Regions from separate parts of the Streptomyces sp. NPDC002911 genome, predicted to be linked through region 4. Evidence: riboswitches for the same ligand, from Rfam matches in the RefSeq annotation. Region 4 holds a riboswitch; each other region holds the start of a gene.
The links. Region 4 has a riboswitch for cyclic di-AMP ahead of ACWD04_RS25245 (M23 family metallopeptidase). Riboswitches for the same ligand answer to the same signal wherever they lie in the genome.
Positions count from the first base shown of each region.

Region 1: another riboswitch for cyclic di-AMP. It lies ahead of ACWD04_RS17900 (transglycosylase SLT domain-containing protein); the one in region 4 lies ahead of ACWD04_RS25245 (M23 family metallopeptidase).
Region 2: another riboswitch for cyclic di-AMP. It lies ahead of ACWD04_RS12585 (transglycosylase family protein); the one in region 4 lies ahead of ACWD04_RS25245 (M23 family metallopeptidase).
Region 3: another riboswitch for cyclic di-AMP. It lies ahead of ACWD04_RS24640 (M23 family metallopeptidase); the one in region 4 lies ahead of ACWD04_RS25245 (M23 family metallopeptidase).

Region 1 is NZ_JBSFUO010000010.1:128,911-132,775, reverse strand. It holds gene ACWD04_RS17910 (SIS domain-containing protein) at 1-219, shown strand, start outside; gene ACWD04_RS17905 (hypothetical protein) at 288-842, opposite strand; gene ACWD04_RS17900 (transglycosylase SLT domain-containing protein) at 1,044-1,919, opposite strand; cyclic di-AMP (ydaO/yuaA leader) riboswitch at 1,922-2,082, opposite strand; gene ACWD04_RS17895 (hypothetical protein) at 2,158-2,352, shown strand; gene ACWD04_RS17890 (ferredoxin) at 2,684-2,875, opposite strand; gene ACWD04_RS17885 (cytochrome P450) at 2,930-3,865, opposite strand, start outside.
Region 2 is NZ_JBSFUO010000006.1:245,007-248,871, reverse strand. It holds gene eno (phosphopyruvate hydratase) at 1-812, opposite strand, end outside; gene ACWD04_RS12585 (transglycosylase family protein) at 1,140-1,832, opposite strand; cyclic di-AMP (ydaO/yuaA leader) riboswitch at 1,833-2,004, opposite strand; gene ACWD04_RS12580 (transglycosylase family protein) at 2,294-3,289, opposite strand; gene ACWD04_RS12575 (cytochrome P450 family protein) at 3,395-3,865, opposite strand, start outside.
Region 3 is NZ_JBSFUO010000019.1:15,376-19,240, reverse strand. It holds gene ACWD04_RS24650 (M16 family metallopeptidase) at 1-368, shown strand, start outside; gene ACWD04_RS24645 (M16 family metallopeptidase) at 395-1,777, shown strand; cyclic di-AMP (ydaO/yuaA leader) riboswitch at 1,968-2,135, shown strand; gene ACWD04_RS24640 (M23 family metallopeptidase) at 2,149-2,949, shown strand; gene ACWD04_RS24635 (GntR family transcriptional regulator) at 3,171-3,865, shown strand, end outside.
Region 4 is NZ_JBSFUO010000020.1:48,654-52,518, forward strand. It holds gene ACWD04_RS25235 (STM4011 family radical SAM protein) at 1-2, shown strand, start outside; gene ACWD04_RS25240 (SGNH/GDSL hydrolase family protein) at 25-852, opposite strand; gene ACWD04_RS25245 (M23 family metallopeptidase) at 1,015-1,935, opposite strand; cyclic di-AMP (ydaO/yuaA leader) riboswitch at 1,939-2,097, opposite strand; gene ACWD04_RS25250 (tyrosine-protein phosphatase) at 2,513-3,337, shown strand; gene ACWD04_RS25255 (DUF6126 family protein) at 3,347-3,520, opposite strand; gene ACWD04_RS25260 (helix-turn-helix domain-containing protein) at 3,625-3,865, opposite strand, start outside.

The DNA.
Region 1 (3,865 bases), on a different contig from region 4:
GGTACCGCGACCTGGATGTTCGGCACCGCTCCGGAAGGACTACGGGAGCGGGTGCTGGCGACCGGGGCCCGTTGGGTGGAGAGCGGCCTGGACCCGCTGGCCGACCTGGTCCGGGTCCAGCGCCTGGCGATCGCCCGCGCGGCGGCCCGTGGCCTCGATCCCGACCTGCCGCGCCATCTGACCCGCTCCGTGGTGCTCGACGCGGCAGCGGGGGCCTGAAGCGGTCAGGGCATGCCACGCACCGGGCCGATGAGCAGCCCGGTACGCGGCCGTGACCGTGACGCGGGTCAGGCCTCCTCGAAGTAGGCGTCCAGCGCCTCGTCGAGCTCCGCCGTCCACGCCTTCAGGTCGCTGCGGGCGCCCGCCTCGACCTCGGCGTTGAACCACCGGCGGCTCGACAGGTGGACGGTTACGGTGAACCGGCGCCCGAAGCGGCCGGTCTTGACCTCGACCGCCCCGATCTCGGACCAGTCGAACTCCGCCTCCTGGTCGTCGAGCCGGAAGCGGACGCCCTCGGCGTCCGCCCTGATGGATCCGCGCCGGTCGCTGACCTCGAAGACGGGGCCGTCCCCGTCACCGGCGCCCTCACGCGTCGTATCGACGCCCGGGGCCGCGTCCTCCGGGGCCGCTTCGTCGGCGGCCGCGGAATCGTCCACGGCCTCCTCGGCCACCCCCTCGGCATGAGCGTCCACGATCTCGGCCTTCGGGTTGCGCTCGGGCGCCGCCTTCTCCGCTTCCGCCTCCGTCCGCGCGGGGGCAGGGGCCGTCAGGCCGGGGATGTACGCCGGGTCTGTCCCCGCGGCGAACTCGGACTTGATCTTCGAATCTATGCGCTGCTCCACGGCGGGCAGTATGGACGACGAACCTGTACGAGACCAGTCGCCCGGGTCCGGCCGGCCGGTCGCCGGTGCGCCGGCCGCCGTGGCGCGACCCCCTCCGGAAACGACTGACGGGTGGTAGGGGTTCCGCCGAACCCGTACCACCCGTCAGTCCTGTCCCTCTGTCACACGCCCGCGCGCCGGCGGTTTCGCCTCGGCGAGGACTCAGTAGGCCGAGAAGACGTTGTCGATCGAGCCGTACTTGTCAGCGGCGTAGTTGCACGCGGCCGTGATGTTGGCGACCGGGTCGTAGCTGTCCATCGACGTACCGGGCACGTGGTAGGCCTGGAAGGTCGGGTCGATGACCTGCAGCAGCCCCTTGGACGGGATACCCGCCGCCGCGTTGGAGTCCCAGTTGTTGATGGCCATCGGGTCACCCGAGGACTCGCGGATGATGTTGCGGTGGATCCCGTCGTAGCTGCCGGGGATGCCCTGCTCGGCCATGATGGCCAGCGACTCCTTGATCCAGCCGTCGAGGTCGTTCGTGTACGTGGCCGTCTCGGCGGCGGGAACGGCCTCGGTGGCGGGAACGGCTTCGGTGGCGGGCGCGCCCTCGGCGGCGACGGGGGTGCTCGCACGCTCCGAACGGTCGGCGCGGTCAGCGCTCTCCTCGGCCCGGTCGGACGCCTTGGATTCGGCCTTCTCGGCCTTGTCCGCCGACTTGTTCTCGGCCTTGGCACCGATGGTCAGCTGAAGACCGGGGCGAATCAGGTCGGGGTTTCCACCGACAACCTTCTGATTGGTCTCGTACAGGGCCTTCCAGCCGCCGCTGACAGAATGCTCACGGGCGATCTTGGCGAGGGTGTCGCCCACGACGACGGAATAGGCGCCGGTCTCGGACTTCTGCGCGGCAATTCCCTTGCCGGATACGGCAGTAGACGTCGCCGCCTTTTCGACGGCGGTCGGCTGGGCCGGGGCGGCGAAGGCGCCGGTCGCACCGATCACAGGAAGGGCCAGGGCGGCTCCACCCGTGCTCACGGCGATGATACCGCGGGTCAGTGAACTGGCCCTGTAACGACGGTGCTTACCATTCTCGGGCATGCTGAATTCCTCTCCGTCGCCTGCGAAGTGAGCTGTCGGGTTCGGACTGGAGATGTCCGGTCGCATACGAATGCGACTTCACCCCGAGCCGCTCCGGAAACCGGATCGGCGCTTACTTGGGTCCCCCGCTCCTGCCGCACGAAGAAGTGGTCGGGTAACCGGACGGCGGCAGGATTAGGCGTTCCGTCCGGAGTGATGGCGACCGTAGGCGAGAAATAGGGAAAGGAACAAGCCCGGCATGGTGATCACAATTCATCCGGAAGATCAATTCACGGGAATTCATGTAATCCACCCCACATCGCGCCGGCCATTCCCGTTGGCACAGAAGGGAACCGGCTGCCGCACCCCCGCGTCCGGGGTGCGCGAAGTGACCCTGGTCACGGAGTCCGATTCGGGCGCTTTGTTCCCGATCGAAGAGGGTCAGGTCGCATGAAATGGCCTTTTATGGATTACGGGATTAATTTAAAAAACCAGACCAAATCGGACATGCGGCTCATGAGTGCGACCGCCATGACCGACGTACTGATCGCTGCCGCAGCCGCCGGCATTCCGGTCCATGACCTCGACGACCCGGCTGCCGTTCGATGGGTGGGGCCGGGCGGCGAACTCAGCCGGAAGCCGCACTGGGCGACCGTCCGGGCGCACCACGGCGACAAGGGACGCGCCGCGGCACAGCAGTGGCCCGCAGCAGCCCGTAAGGGTTTGCTGCGGGCCACTGCGGACCGAGGCCCGTCCCCCGCCGTCCGCCGGCCGGCCGCCTCGCGTCAGTCCTGGATCATGATGGCGAGTGCCGGGCACACGGCCGCGGCCTGCTGGACGTCGTCGGCACGGTCCGAGGACGGCGTGGCGTCGAGCAGTACGGCGATGCCGTCGTCGTCCTGGTCGAACACGTCGGCGGCGGCGACCACGCACTGTCCGGACGCCACGCACTTGTCCTGGTCGAGGATCACCTTCATGAAGACTCCTTCGTCGTCGGTGTCACTGTGCGGCGGGGTGTGGGGGGTGCACGGTCACCACGCCACGGGCAGTTCGTGGACGCCGTAGACGGCTCCGTCGTGCTTGAACGACAGCTCCTCCAGCGGGGCGTCCAGACGCAGCGTGGGGATGCGACGGTAGAGGGTGCTGTAGACGACCTGCAGCTCCATGCGCGCCAGCGGCTGACCGAGGCACTGGTGCACGCCGAAACCGAAGGCCACATGACGCCGGGCGTCGCGCCGGAGGTCGAGCCGGTCGGGGTCGGCGAAGACCTCGGGGTCACGGTTGCCGATGTCGTTGGGCACGATGATTCCCTCGCCCGCCCGGATGACCTCGCCCGCGATCTCGATGTCCTCCAGGGCCACGCGACGGCGGCCCCCGTGGGTGATGTTGAGATAGCGCAGCAGCTCCTCGACGGCACCGGAGACCACGGTGGGGTCCTCGGTGTCACGCAGCAGCGCGAGCTGGCCGGGATGCTCGAGCAGGGCGAGGGTGCCCAGAGCGATCATGTTCGCCGTGGTCTCGTGTCCGGCGAGCAGCAGCAGGACGCCCATCTCGGCCGCCTCACGGCGGGACAGTTCACCCGCCTCGACCCGGGTACCGAGTCCTGACAGGAGGTCGTTCACGGGCCGGGCTATCTTGTGACCCATCAGCTCGTCCAGATAGCCGATCAGATTGCCGTGGGCCACGGCCCGTACCTCGGGATCCGCGCTCCGGCTGATGAGGATCTTGCTGTTCTCCTGGAAGAAGTCGTGGTCGGCGTACGGCACTCCGAGCAGTTCGCAGATGACGAGCGAGGGAACCGGGAGCGCGAACGTCTGGACGAGGTCGGCCTGCGGGGGCCCGGCCAGCATGTCGTCGATCAGTCCGTCCACGATCTTCTGGACGGCGGGGCGCATCGCCTCGACCCGCCTGATCGTGAAGGGCGCCGTCACCATCCGCCGCTGGCGGGCGTGTTCGGGGTCGTCCAT
Region 2 (3,865 bases), on a different contig from region 4:
TCGTAGTACTCGGTCATCTCGGCGGCCGAGCGGGACTTGCCCTCGAACTCGTAGACGCCGTCCTTGTAGAACTCGGACGCGGCGACGTCGAGCGCGAGCGCGATGTCGCGGCCCGGGACGTAACCGGCCTCCTTGACGGCCTCGAGGATGAGGTCGAGGGCGGCACGGTTGGACTCGAGGTTGGGGGCGAAGCCGCCCTCGTCACCGAGACCGGTGGACAGGCCCTTGGTCTTCAGGACCTTCTTCAGCGTGTGGTAGATCTCCGCGCCCCAGCGAAGGGCCTCGGAGAAGGACTCGGCGCCGATCGGCGCGATCATGAACTCCTGGATGTCCACGTTGGAGTCGGCGTGCGAGCCGCCGTTCAGGATGTTCATCATCGGAACGGGCAGCAGGTGCGCGTTCGGGCCGCCGAGGTAGCGGAACAGCGGGAGGTCGGAGGCCTCGGACGCGGCGTGCGCCACGGCCAGCGAGACACCGAGGATGGCGTTGGCGCCGAGCGAGCCCTTGTTCTCGGTCGCGTCCAGGTCGAACATCGCCTGGTCGATGAGGCGCTGCTCGGTGGCGTCGTACCCGACGAGCTCCGGGCCGATCTGCTCGATCACGGCGAGGACGGCCTTCTCGACGCCCTTGCCCTGGTAACGGCTGGGGTCGCCGTCGCGGAGCTCGATGGCCTCGAACGCTCCGGTGGAGGCTCCGGACGGAACAGCAGCACGTCCCGTGCTGCCGTCGTCGAGGCCGACCTCGACCTCGACCGTGGGGTTCCCCCGGGAGTCGAGGATTTCCCTGGCTACGACGACGTCGATGGACGGCACGAGGCATCTCCTTCTGGGATCTGACACTGGTTGTGCAGGGTCACTGTGGCCTTGCGCCACGAGCCTAACCGGCTCGGCCCGCTCCGTCGGCCGTCCGCCCGTCCCCTGGGACGAAAAAGGACCCGAGGACTTGCATTCCGGGCAAAGCTCCAGAATTTTACTGGCAAGTAACTACAAGAACCGAAGGCTCACCCTCACGGCGGGCTCGCGGCCTGTCCCCGCCGACGGATGCCCTGCACGGCCCCGGCGCGGCCCCGGCCCGGCACGCGGGGGGCAGCGCGCCGGGCCGGGCCTTCGGGGCAGGAGGGGGCCCCGGGGCGATGGTGACTACTTCAGGTGGAGCTGCTGACCCGGGAAGATCAGGTCGGCGTCGTCGACGATGTCGTCGTTCAGCTTGAAGAGCTTCTCCCAGCCGCCCTCGGCCTTCTTCGCGTCGGCGATCTTGCTGAGGGTGTCGCCGGCCTTCACCTTGTACTCGCCGTCGCCCTTCTCGACCTTCTGGCCGGTCGGGGTGGTGACGGTCTTCGCGGGGGCCTCACGCTTCTCGCTGCGCGTGGTCGGCTGCTCGGCCTTGCGCTCCGGCGCGGCCTGCGGGGCCGTGTCGCCGATCTTCTCGGAGCCGGTGTCGACACCCGGGTCGACACCGTCGTCCGTCAGGCCGCCGGCACCGGCGCAGGCCCAGGCACCCGGGCCCTGCAGGTCGAGGAGCTTCTCGGCGGCCGCTATCTGCTGGCTCTTGGTGGCCAGGTCGGCGCGGGCGGCGTACTGGGTGCCGCCGGCCGCCGCCCAGCTGGACTGCGAGAACTGCAGGCCGCCGTAGTAGCCGTTGCCGGTGTTGATGGACCAGTTGCCACCGGACTCGCACTGGGCGACGGCGTCCCAGGTGTCGACGGAGGCAGCAGAGGCGCCGGTCGCGCCCATGAGCGGTACGGCGACGGCGGCACCGGTGACACCGGCCAGGGTCGCGATACGGACGGCTTTGGACGGGCGGCGGTGCTTGCCCTTGCTGGAAAGCAGCATGGTTCTCCTCACCGACGCCTACGAGGTGAGCTGTCGGGTTCGGGCCTGTGAGTTGCCCGGTCACCCGCACTCGCGGACGACTTCACCCCTAGCCGCACCCTCACCCGTCTTCCGACGGCCGGGTCCGGCGCCTACCTGGGTCCCCCGCTCCTGCCTACGGCGCTTTACGCGTCGGTCTCCTTCGGCCGACGGCAGGATTCGGCGTGACGGTCGAAGGTGCCCGCGGTGCGAGCGGCTCCGACCGTAAACACACACAACCCCCGCGTTCAACGGTGGACATAACGGCCAATCAGTGCGTAACACCCGATGGGGCGGGTTGTTTTCGCAGGTCGGAGCCAATATGGACGGATCGGGCGGACTGAGCACACCAGTTGAAGCAAAGAGACCCATGTCTCACTTATGCATAAGTGGACATAGGTCTCTGAACTACCCCAGTTTTCAAGGCGTTTTCGTGCGTGTGATCAGTTGGCGGCGGTGGTCTCCGCCTGGTCGCCCTGCGCGTTCGCGCCGACGAGTCCGAGGTCCAGGCTCTGGCCGGGAAGAATCAGGTCCGGGTCGGAGCCCAGCTCGTCCTTGTTGGCCTCGTAGAGCGCGGACCAGCCGCCCGAAAGCTCCTGCGCGTCGGCGATCGTCCAGAGGTTGTCGCCCTCGCGGACGGTGTACGCCCCCTCCGCCCCCTGACGCGCCTCGGAGTCGCCGCGCGAGGCGTGCCGGCCGGCGTCCCGCCCGTCGTCGGGACCGGATCCGGCGCTCGCCTCGGGGGCCGGGGTGCCGCGGTGCTTTCCACCCTCCGCCCCGTCACCCTTCGAGGCGCCGGACGCCTCGGAGGCCTCGGGCACCGGAGTGGCGGACGGCGACGTGCCGGCCTCGTCATCCTGGTCCGCCGTGTCGTCGGGCGCGTTCCGGTCCGCCTCACCCGTCGGGTCGGAGCCGTCGGACTTCTCGGAGTCCGCGGAGCTGTTCGCTTCGTCGTCCGCGTCCGCCGGATCCGACGCTTCGGACGAGGGGGTCTCGGACGGGGTCGCGGTGTCCGAGGGCTCGGCGGTCGGCTCGTTGCCCGGGTCGACGCCGGGCAGCGTGCCGTCCACGACGAGCCCGGAGATCACCGCGCAGCTGGACCACGCCTGGGGGCCCTTGTCGTCCAGCACCTTCTCCGCGACGGCTATCTGCTGCGAGCGGCTGGCGAGGTCGGCGCGGGGCGCGTAGTCCGTGCCGCCGTAGTCCGACCAGTCGTCCTGCGAGAACTGCAGGCCGCCGTAGTAGCCGTTGCCGAGGTCGGCACTCCACATGCCACCGCTCTCGCACTCGGCGACCCGGTCCCAGGTCGACGTGTCTGCGGCTTGCGCGCTGCCCGCGCCCAGCAGCGGGATGGCGATCGCCGATCCCGTGACGCCTGCGGCGACGACGATGGCGGGTGCCTGGCGAGGGCGACGGTGTCTGCCGGTCGCGGAGCCCATGGGATTGCCTTCCGTGTGACTGACATGTGACGGGTGAGTCGAACGGTGAACCTAGCCCCACTCGAACGTGTGTCACAAGTCGATGCAGCGGAGATCACGTGAAAGTCACAGAGATGACAGCCTGTCACCTTTTTCGGCTGAATACCCGGGATCGAACTCGACGGGAAGTGTGCGTAGTCCACGCATGATGAGCCCGCCGCGCCATCGCAAATCGGTGGGTTCCGCAGCGAGCCGCAGGTCGGGAAGGCGTCTCAGCAGGGTCGCCAACGCGACCCGGCCCTCCAGCCGGGCCAGCGGCGCCCCCAGGCAGTAGTGGATGCCGTGCCCGTATCCGAGGTGCTGATTGTCACTCCGTGCGAGATCCAGGGTGTCCGCATCCTGGAACCGCTCCGGGTCCCGGTCGGCGGCGGCCAGCACCACGAGAACGGGGTCCCCCGCCGCGATGTCCTGCCCTCCCAGCGTCACGGGTTCGGTGGCGTAGCGCCATGTCGCGAGCTCCACCGGCCCGTCGTAGCGCAGCAGCTCCTCAAGGCCCGTGTCGAGCAGTTCCGTCTCCCCCGCGGCCAGCGAGCGTTC
Region 3 (3,865 bases), on a different contig from region 4:
CGTCCGGGGGCGTCGAGGTGCCCCTGATCGAGGAGGCCGTCGACGAGGAACTGGCCCGCTTCGCGGAGGAGGGCCCCACGCCGGAGGAAATGGAACGTGCGCAGGCGCAGTTGGAGCGTGAGTGGCTGGACCGGCTCGGCACGGTCTCCGGCCGCGCCGACGAACTGTGCCGGTACGCCGTCCTGTTCGGTGACCCGCAGCTCGCCCTGACCGCGGTGGGCCGGGTGCTCGACGTGACGGCCGACGAGGTCAAGGCCGCCGCCCAGGCGCATCTGCGCCCCGACAACCGTGCGGTCCTGGTCTACGAGCCGCTCGAACCGGCCGACGAGACGGACGGCACCGACGCGCACGAGGGGGCCGACAAGTGACCGACGCCGCCGTGACTGGAGTAGCGATGGAGTACCACCCGCAGCCGACCGCCGGCGAGGCCAGGCCCTGGGCCTTTCCCGCACCCGAGCGTGGCACCCTGCCCAACGGGCTGACCGTGCTGCGCTGCCACCGCCCCGGCCAGCAGGTCGTCGCGGTGGAGATCTTCCTGGACGCCCCGCTGGACGCCGAGCCCGAGGGTCTGGACGGTGTGGCCACGATCATGGCGCGCGCGCTGTCCGAGGGCACGGACAAGCACTCGGCGGAGGAGTTTGCCGCCGAGCTGGAGCGGTGCGGCGCCACGCTGGACGCCCACGCGGACCACCCGGGTGTGCGGGTCTCCCTGGAGGTGCCGGTCTCGCGGCTGCCCAAGGCCCTCGGCCTGGTCGCCGAGGCCCTGCGGGCCCCGGCCTTCGCGGAGAGCGAGGTCGAGCGTCTGGTGGGCAACCGCCTCGACGAGATCCCGCACGAGCAGGCGAACCCGGCCCGACGGGCCGCCAAACAGCTCTCCAAGGAGCTCTTCCCCGCCACGGCACGGATGTCGCGTCCGCGCCAGGGCACCGAGGAGACGGTCCGGCGTATCGACGCCGCCGCCGTGCGTGCCTTCTACGACGCCCATGTGCGCCCGTCCACCGCGACGGCGGTCGTCGTCGGTGACCTCACCGAGGTGGACCTGGACGCGCTGCTCTCCGAAACCGTCGGGGGCTGGTCGGGCAATGCGGGCCAGGCCCGGCCGGTACCCCCGATCACTGCGGACGACACCGGCCGTGTGGTCATCGTGGACCGCCCCGGAGCCGTGCAGACCCAGCTGTTGATCGGCCGGATCGGAGCGGACCGGCACGACAGCGTGTGGCCCGCCCAGGTTCTCGGCACGTACTGTCTGGGAGGCACCCTCACCTCGCGGCTGGACCGGGTGCTGCGCGAGGAGAAGGGCTACACCTACGGCGTGCGGGCCTTCGGACAGGTGCTGCGCTCGACGGCGCCCGGTTCCGCCTCCGGGGCGACCGGTGCCGCGATGCTCGCCATCAGCGGCTCCGTCGACACGGAGTCCACCGGCCCCGCCCTCGACGACCTGTGGAAGGTCCTGCGCACCCTGGCGGCCGAGGGGCTCACCGACGCCGAGCGTGAGACCGCCGTGCAGAACCTCGTGGGCGTGGCCCCGCTGAAGTACGAGACGGCTGCCTCCGTCGCGGGCACCCTGGCCGACCAGGTGGAGCAGCACCTGCCGGATGACTACCAGGCCGAGCTGTACGCGCGCCTGGCAGGGACCGGCACGGTCGAGGCGACCGCCGCCGTGGTCAACGCGTTCCCGGTCGACCGGCTGGTCACTGTCCTGGTCGGGGACGCCGCGCAGATCGCGGAGCCCGTGAAGGCGCTCGGCATCGGCGAGGTGTCGGTCGTCACCGGCTGACAGAACAGGACATGACGGACCCCGGCGAGCGCACTCCCGCTGGGGTCCGTCATATGTCCGTTTCGTAGAAAAAGCCGTCATTCATCCTGTGGGATGTGCGACAAAGGACCCTTTCCGTTTGGTGCGGGAAAGCGGCCCGCTCTAGCGTCGGCCCGGCTGTCCGCCAGACGACTGCCGCGTCCGCGGCGCCGGACAGTCATCGCCGAGTCCCCGTCAGGCGCGAGCCTGGGGAGCCGGGGACCCATGAAGTCCCTGGGGTGAATCGGATCCCTGTCCTCGTCGCAGGCTCAGGGGCCCGTAGGAGACCTTCCTGCTCCGAACCCGTCAGCTAACCCGGTAGGCGAGAAGGAAGGAAAGGATCCAGCCCCTCCATGGCGTTCATCCGTGCCACCGGGAAGCACCGTGCCCCGAGCCGCCTGACGCGCAAGAGCGCCGAGGCCGCCGGTATCGCGGCCCTGGCCACCGCCGGCGTCATCGGCACCCCGGCCTCCCCGGCCCTCGCCGCGGACTCCGAGGCCGTCACCGCCACCGGCCTGACCCAGGCGGTCGTCCTCGATACCACCCTCGCCGCGCAGATCGACGCCCAGGCGAAGGCGCAGCAGCACCAGGCCGACGTCGCCGCCGAGGCTGAAGCGAAGGCCGAGGCCAAGGCGGAGGCCGAGGCGAAGGCGGAGGCTGAGGCGAAGCGCAAGGCCGAAGCCCGTGCCAAGGAGGCACGCGAGGCCGAGGCGCGCGCCGCACGCGCCGCCGAGCGTGCCCGGCTGAACTCCTTCCACCTCCCGGTCGCAGGCTCGCACGTGACCACCGGCTACCAGTCCGGAGGAGCGCTCTGGTCCTCCGGCAGCCACTCCGGCGTCGACTTCCAGGCGGCGTCCGGCACCTCTGTCGTCGCAGTCGGCGCCGGCACGGTCGTGGAGGCGGGCTGGGGCGGCGCGTACGGCAACAACATCGTGCTCCGGATGAAGGACGGTACGTACACCCAATACGGCCACCTCTCCTCGATCGGTGTGTCCGTCGGCCAGAGCGTCGGCTCGGGCGAGCGGATAGGCGTCTCCGGCTCGACCGGCAACTCCACCGGGCCGCACCTGCACTTCGAGGCCCGGGCCACCGCCGAGTACGGCTCGGACATGGATCCCGTCGCGTACCTCCGCGCCCACGGCGTCCAGGTCTGACCCGCGCCGCACCACATCGCTCGGACGAGGGCCCCGGCATCCGCCGGGGCCCTCGCCATGTCCGGGTGAGAGGCCCGCAGAAGCCCCGCGCACGTGCTCCCCTGGCCAAAAGATATCCATGGATTACACCCCGCCATCGGAAATTCCAGCCGTTTGCAATAGAGTCACAGAACAGGCGTCGATCGGCCGCGTTTCGCGGGGATTAAGGCGGAGGTTCGGACATGCGCATTCCCGCGCATTCGGTATGCACGGCAATCCGTGACGACATCGTCTCCGGTGTCTTCGAGCGCGGCAGCCGCCTCACCGAAGAGGTGCTCGCACGTCGCTACGGCGTCTCCCGCGTCCCCGTACGCGAGGCGCTGCGCACCCTGGAATCCGAGGGGTTCGTCGTCACCCGCCGGCACGCCGGTGCCTGCGTCGCCGAACCCACGGAGCAGGAGGCCGCCGACCTCCTGGAGATCCGGATGCTCCTGGAGCCCCTCGGAGCCGCCCGCGCGGCTCAGCGCCGCACCGAGGCGCACCTCAAGGTGCTCCGCGGCCTGGTCAGGCTGGGGCAGGAGCGGGTGCGCAGGGGCGAGGGCGAGGATCTGCGCTCCCTGGGCGGCTGGTTCCACGAGACGTTGGCGCAGGCCTCGGGCAGCCCCGCGCTGATCGCTCTGCTCACCCAGCTCCGGCACAAGATCGCCTGGATGTACGTCGTCGAGCAGCCGGCCCGCCCCGCGGACTCCTGGGCGGAGCACGGCGCTCTCGTCGACGCCGTGGCGCGCCGGGACGTGGAGCGGGCCAGGGCTCTCGCCGCCCAGCACGCCGAGCGGGCCACCGCTGCCCACCGGCTGCGCCGCACGGACCTGCCGGGGCGCCCGGCGGGCACGGCCCGGGTGAGGACTTCGCAACACCCCGTAAACATCGCGGGAGC
Region 4 (3,865 bases):
GACGGTGTGCCGGCGGCTGAGCGGTCAGAGCGGCAGCAGGTCGGGGCGCTTGGCCTCGACGTGGTCCCCGGAGGACTCCCCGCGCAGTCGGCGGCCGATCCACGGGACGAGGTATTCACGCGCCCACTGGATGTCGTCGCGCCGCACCTCGAGCGTCCCGCGCTGTGCCTGCGGGGGCCATAGCTGGTCGGGGTCGGTCGGCACTTCAAGGCCGAGGACCTGAGCTGCGCGCAGCGCGACCCGGGTGTGCCCCTCCGGCGAGAGGTGCAACCGGTCGTTGTCCCAGGCCCGCCTGTCCTGCACGGACCGCAGGGACCACAGATCCAGCACCGGGCAGTCGTATCGGTCGGCGATGGACCGGACATGCGCGGTGAACATGGCGATCTTGCCCCGCAGGTGCTTGAGCACGGGGATGTCACGGGTGTCGAACCCTGTCGTGACCATAACGGTGCCGACCGTCTGGGTCAGCTCGGCAACCGCACGCTCGAAGCGTTCCGCCACGTCGTCCGGGTCGGAACCGGGACGGAGGATGTCGTTGCCGCCCGCGCAGAAGCTCACCAGATCTGGTGCCAGCTCCTTGGCGCGGGGGACCTGTTCCTCGACTATCTGGTCGAGGAGGCGTCCGCGTACGGCGAGATTGGCGTACCGGAAATTCCCGTGCGGGTCGTCCGCGGGGCCGACTATCGCATCGGGGACCGGGAGCTGGTCCGCGAGGAGAACCGCGAACCGGTCCGCCCAGCCGACGAGCGTCCCGTCGGGGCCGGGGTCTCCGACTCCCTCGGTGAAGCTGTCGCCAATCGCTGCGTACGACCCGATGATGCCTCGCTGATTGTTTCTCGAATCGTCTGCCACAAGGGCTTATCCTGCACCGGCGAATGTGACCTACGCGACCGTAATAAGGGGTTGACGGGGGGTGAGAAAAACCACCCGGTCAGTTTTTGGTAAAGCCGGAATAAGGAGGGGGCGGCGCGCCACCGCGCACCGCCCCTCTCCTTCACCGTCAGGTGCTGCCTCTCAGATGGAGACGCCGTGCGACCGCAGGTAGGCGATCGGGTCGACGTCCGAGCCGTAGCTCGGGCCGGTCCGGACCTCGAAGTGGAGGTGCGGGCCGGTGGAGTTGCCGGTGGAACCGGAAAGACCGAGCTGCTGGCCGCCGGTGACGGTCTGACCGGCCGAGACCTCGAGCGAGGACAGGTGGGCGTACTGGGAGTACATGCCGTCGCTGTGCTGAATGACGACCTCGTTGCCGTACGAGCCGCTCCACCCGGCGGACACCACGGTGCCCGGGCCGATGGACCGGACGCTGGTGCCGGAGGCGGCCTGGAAGTCGGAGCCCGTGTGGTAGCCGCTGGACCAGCTGGCGCCGGAGGCGCGGTACTGGGTGGTGACGTTGGGGTTCTCGACCGGGGCGGCCCAGCCGGAGCTGTCGCTCTCCGACGCACCGGCGTCGACGGTCTTCACAGCCGTCTCCTCGGTGGCGGCGGCCGGCTTCTCGGCCGGAGCGGCGGTCTTCGGCGTCGACGGTGCGGCGGCCTTGGAGGGTGCGGCCTCGGCGGACTTGCCGGCGGAGTCCGACGTCTTGGCGCCGAGGGTCAGCTTCATGCCCGGGAGGATCAGGCTCGGGTTCTCGCCGACGACGTCACGGTTGTCCTGGTACAGCTTCTGCCAGCCGCCCTTGATCTTCTTGTCGGCCGCGATCTTCGCCAGGTAGTCACCGGAGAGCACGGAGTAGCTCTTCGGGGAGCTCTTCCCCGCCGAGGCGGGGACGCCCTGGGCGGCACCGGACTTGGCGGCCGGAGCGGCCTGCTCGGCGGCATGGGCGCCGGTGGCGCCGATCAGCGGGAGGGCGAGAACGGCGCCACCGGTCCCCGCGGCAAGGACGCCTCGGGCGATCGTGCGGGACTTCGGACGACGGTGCTTGCCTTGTGCGGGCATGGGAATTCCTCTCCGTCGCCTACGAGGTGAGCTGTCGGGTTCGGACTGGAGATGCCCGGCCGCGCCGTGCGCAACTTAACCCCGAGCCGTACCGGATCCCTCCGGCCGGCGGCTTACCTGGTTCCCCCGCTCCTGCCACACGTGAGTCGGTGCGGATTCCGGGCGGCGGCAGGATTAGGCGTTCCGTCCGGATTGACCGTGACCGTAAGCGAGCCGGGACGCTGCGAACAAGCCGCGCATTGCGAACCGGAATCGACGCTTCATTTCTGGCACGAAATTCCCGTCACACTCCGTGGATTACAGATCTTGGCTTTCCGCGCAGCGTCCGGAATACCCCCTGGGCTCTTCACCACGCACGGTCACGGATATGATCCCGCTCACCCGCCTGAGCCCATCTACCCCACAAGCAGGGCATGTTCCACTAAATAGACCAATACGGACATGACGCGGACGTCGACTCATCGGGCGGGCCGACGTCACGGCGACATGGACGGTTTGCCTGGTGCAGCCATGTCGTATCGTCGCGGACGTGCCCCCGTCGGCGAGCGGCGCCGACGCCCGACACTCAGGAGTCCTTGTGACGCAGCTGCCAGCGGTCCCGCCGGCCGGCCCCGACCCGACGGACGTCAGTCTGGCCGGCGTCCGCAACTTCCGCGATGTCGGCGGGCTTCCGACCGCGGACGGCCGCACCGTCCGGTACGGGCGCCTCTACCGCAGCGGCCACCTCGCCCACGCCACCGAGGCCGACGCCGCCTTCCTCGCCGGGCTCGGCCTGCACACGATCTTCGACTTCCGCAACGCCGCCGACCACAAGCTCGACGGTCATGACGTAGAGCTGCCCGGCGTCCGGAATGTCAGCATTCCTCTCTCCGACCCGGCCGACGGCGCGGAGTTCTGGCGGCTGGTGCGCGACGGGAACATTCAGCAGCTCCGCTCGATCCTGGCCGACGGCAGAGGAACGGAACGGATGATCGCTTCGTACCGCTCGATCATCAAGGACCGCACCGCCGAACACAGCCGCGTCCTGCACGCGCTGGCCGAGGACAGTGTGCCGGCGCTGATGCACTGTGCTGCGGGCAAGGACCGGGCAGGCCTGTCGGTCGCGGTCTCGCTTCTCGCGGTCGGCGTCGAGAGGGAGGCCATCGAGGCCGACTACCTCAAGTCGAACGACGCGCACCGCCGCTACAGGGTGCGGCGCAGCGACACCTCGTCGGCAGGCATGTCCGACGAGGTGATGGAGCTGCTCAATCCGCTTTTCGGTGCCCATGTCGAGTACCTCGACGCGGCTTTCGCCGCCATCGAGGAGATATGGGGCAGCACGGACCGCTACATCCTCGAAGGGCTGAAGATCAGCCACGAGACCCGGGCGAAGCTGCGTGAACGCCTCGTCGAGGGCGCGTGACGCCGGGACTCAGCCCTTGCCGGCCACGGTGAACAGGAGAAAGAGGAAGGCCGCGACGACATGTCCGGCCACCAGATAGGCGAAGAGCCGGATCACGACACCGCGGGGCATTCGCCGCTCCTGGGTGTCCGCACTCTTCGGCCTGCGCGGGGTGAGCGGGTCGTAGTACTCCGAATCGGACATGACAGTCCTCTCTTCCGGCCACTGGGGCCGGGGTGACGAAGGGGTGCCCGGTGGGGCGCCCGGTGGGGACGCCCCGCAGGGGCGCCCGGTGAGGGCGTGCCGGATCAGAGCCGGTGGATCCCGCTGCCAAGGCACAGCTCGGCGGCGGGGCTCTGCAGCAGTGTGTGGACGAAGAGCAGGCGCGCCCCACCGGTGTCGAGCGCCGCGATCCGGTGCGGGGTCAGCGAGTCGAAGTGCGCGCTGTCGCCCGGATCGAGGTCGTGCACGGTCTCGCCGAGCACCACCCGCAGCCGGCCGTCGAGGACGTACAGCCACTCCTCCCCCGGGTGGACGCGTACGAGATCA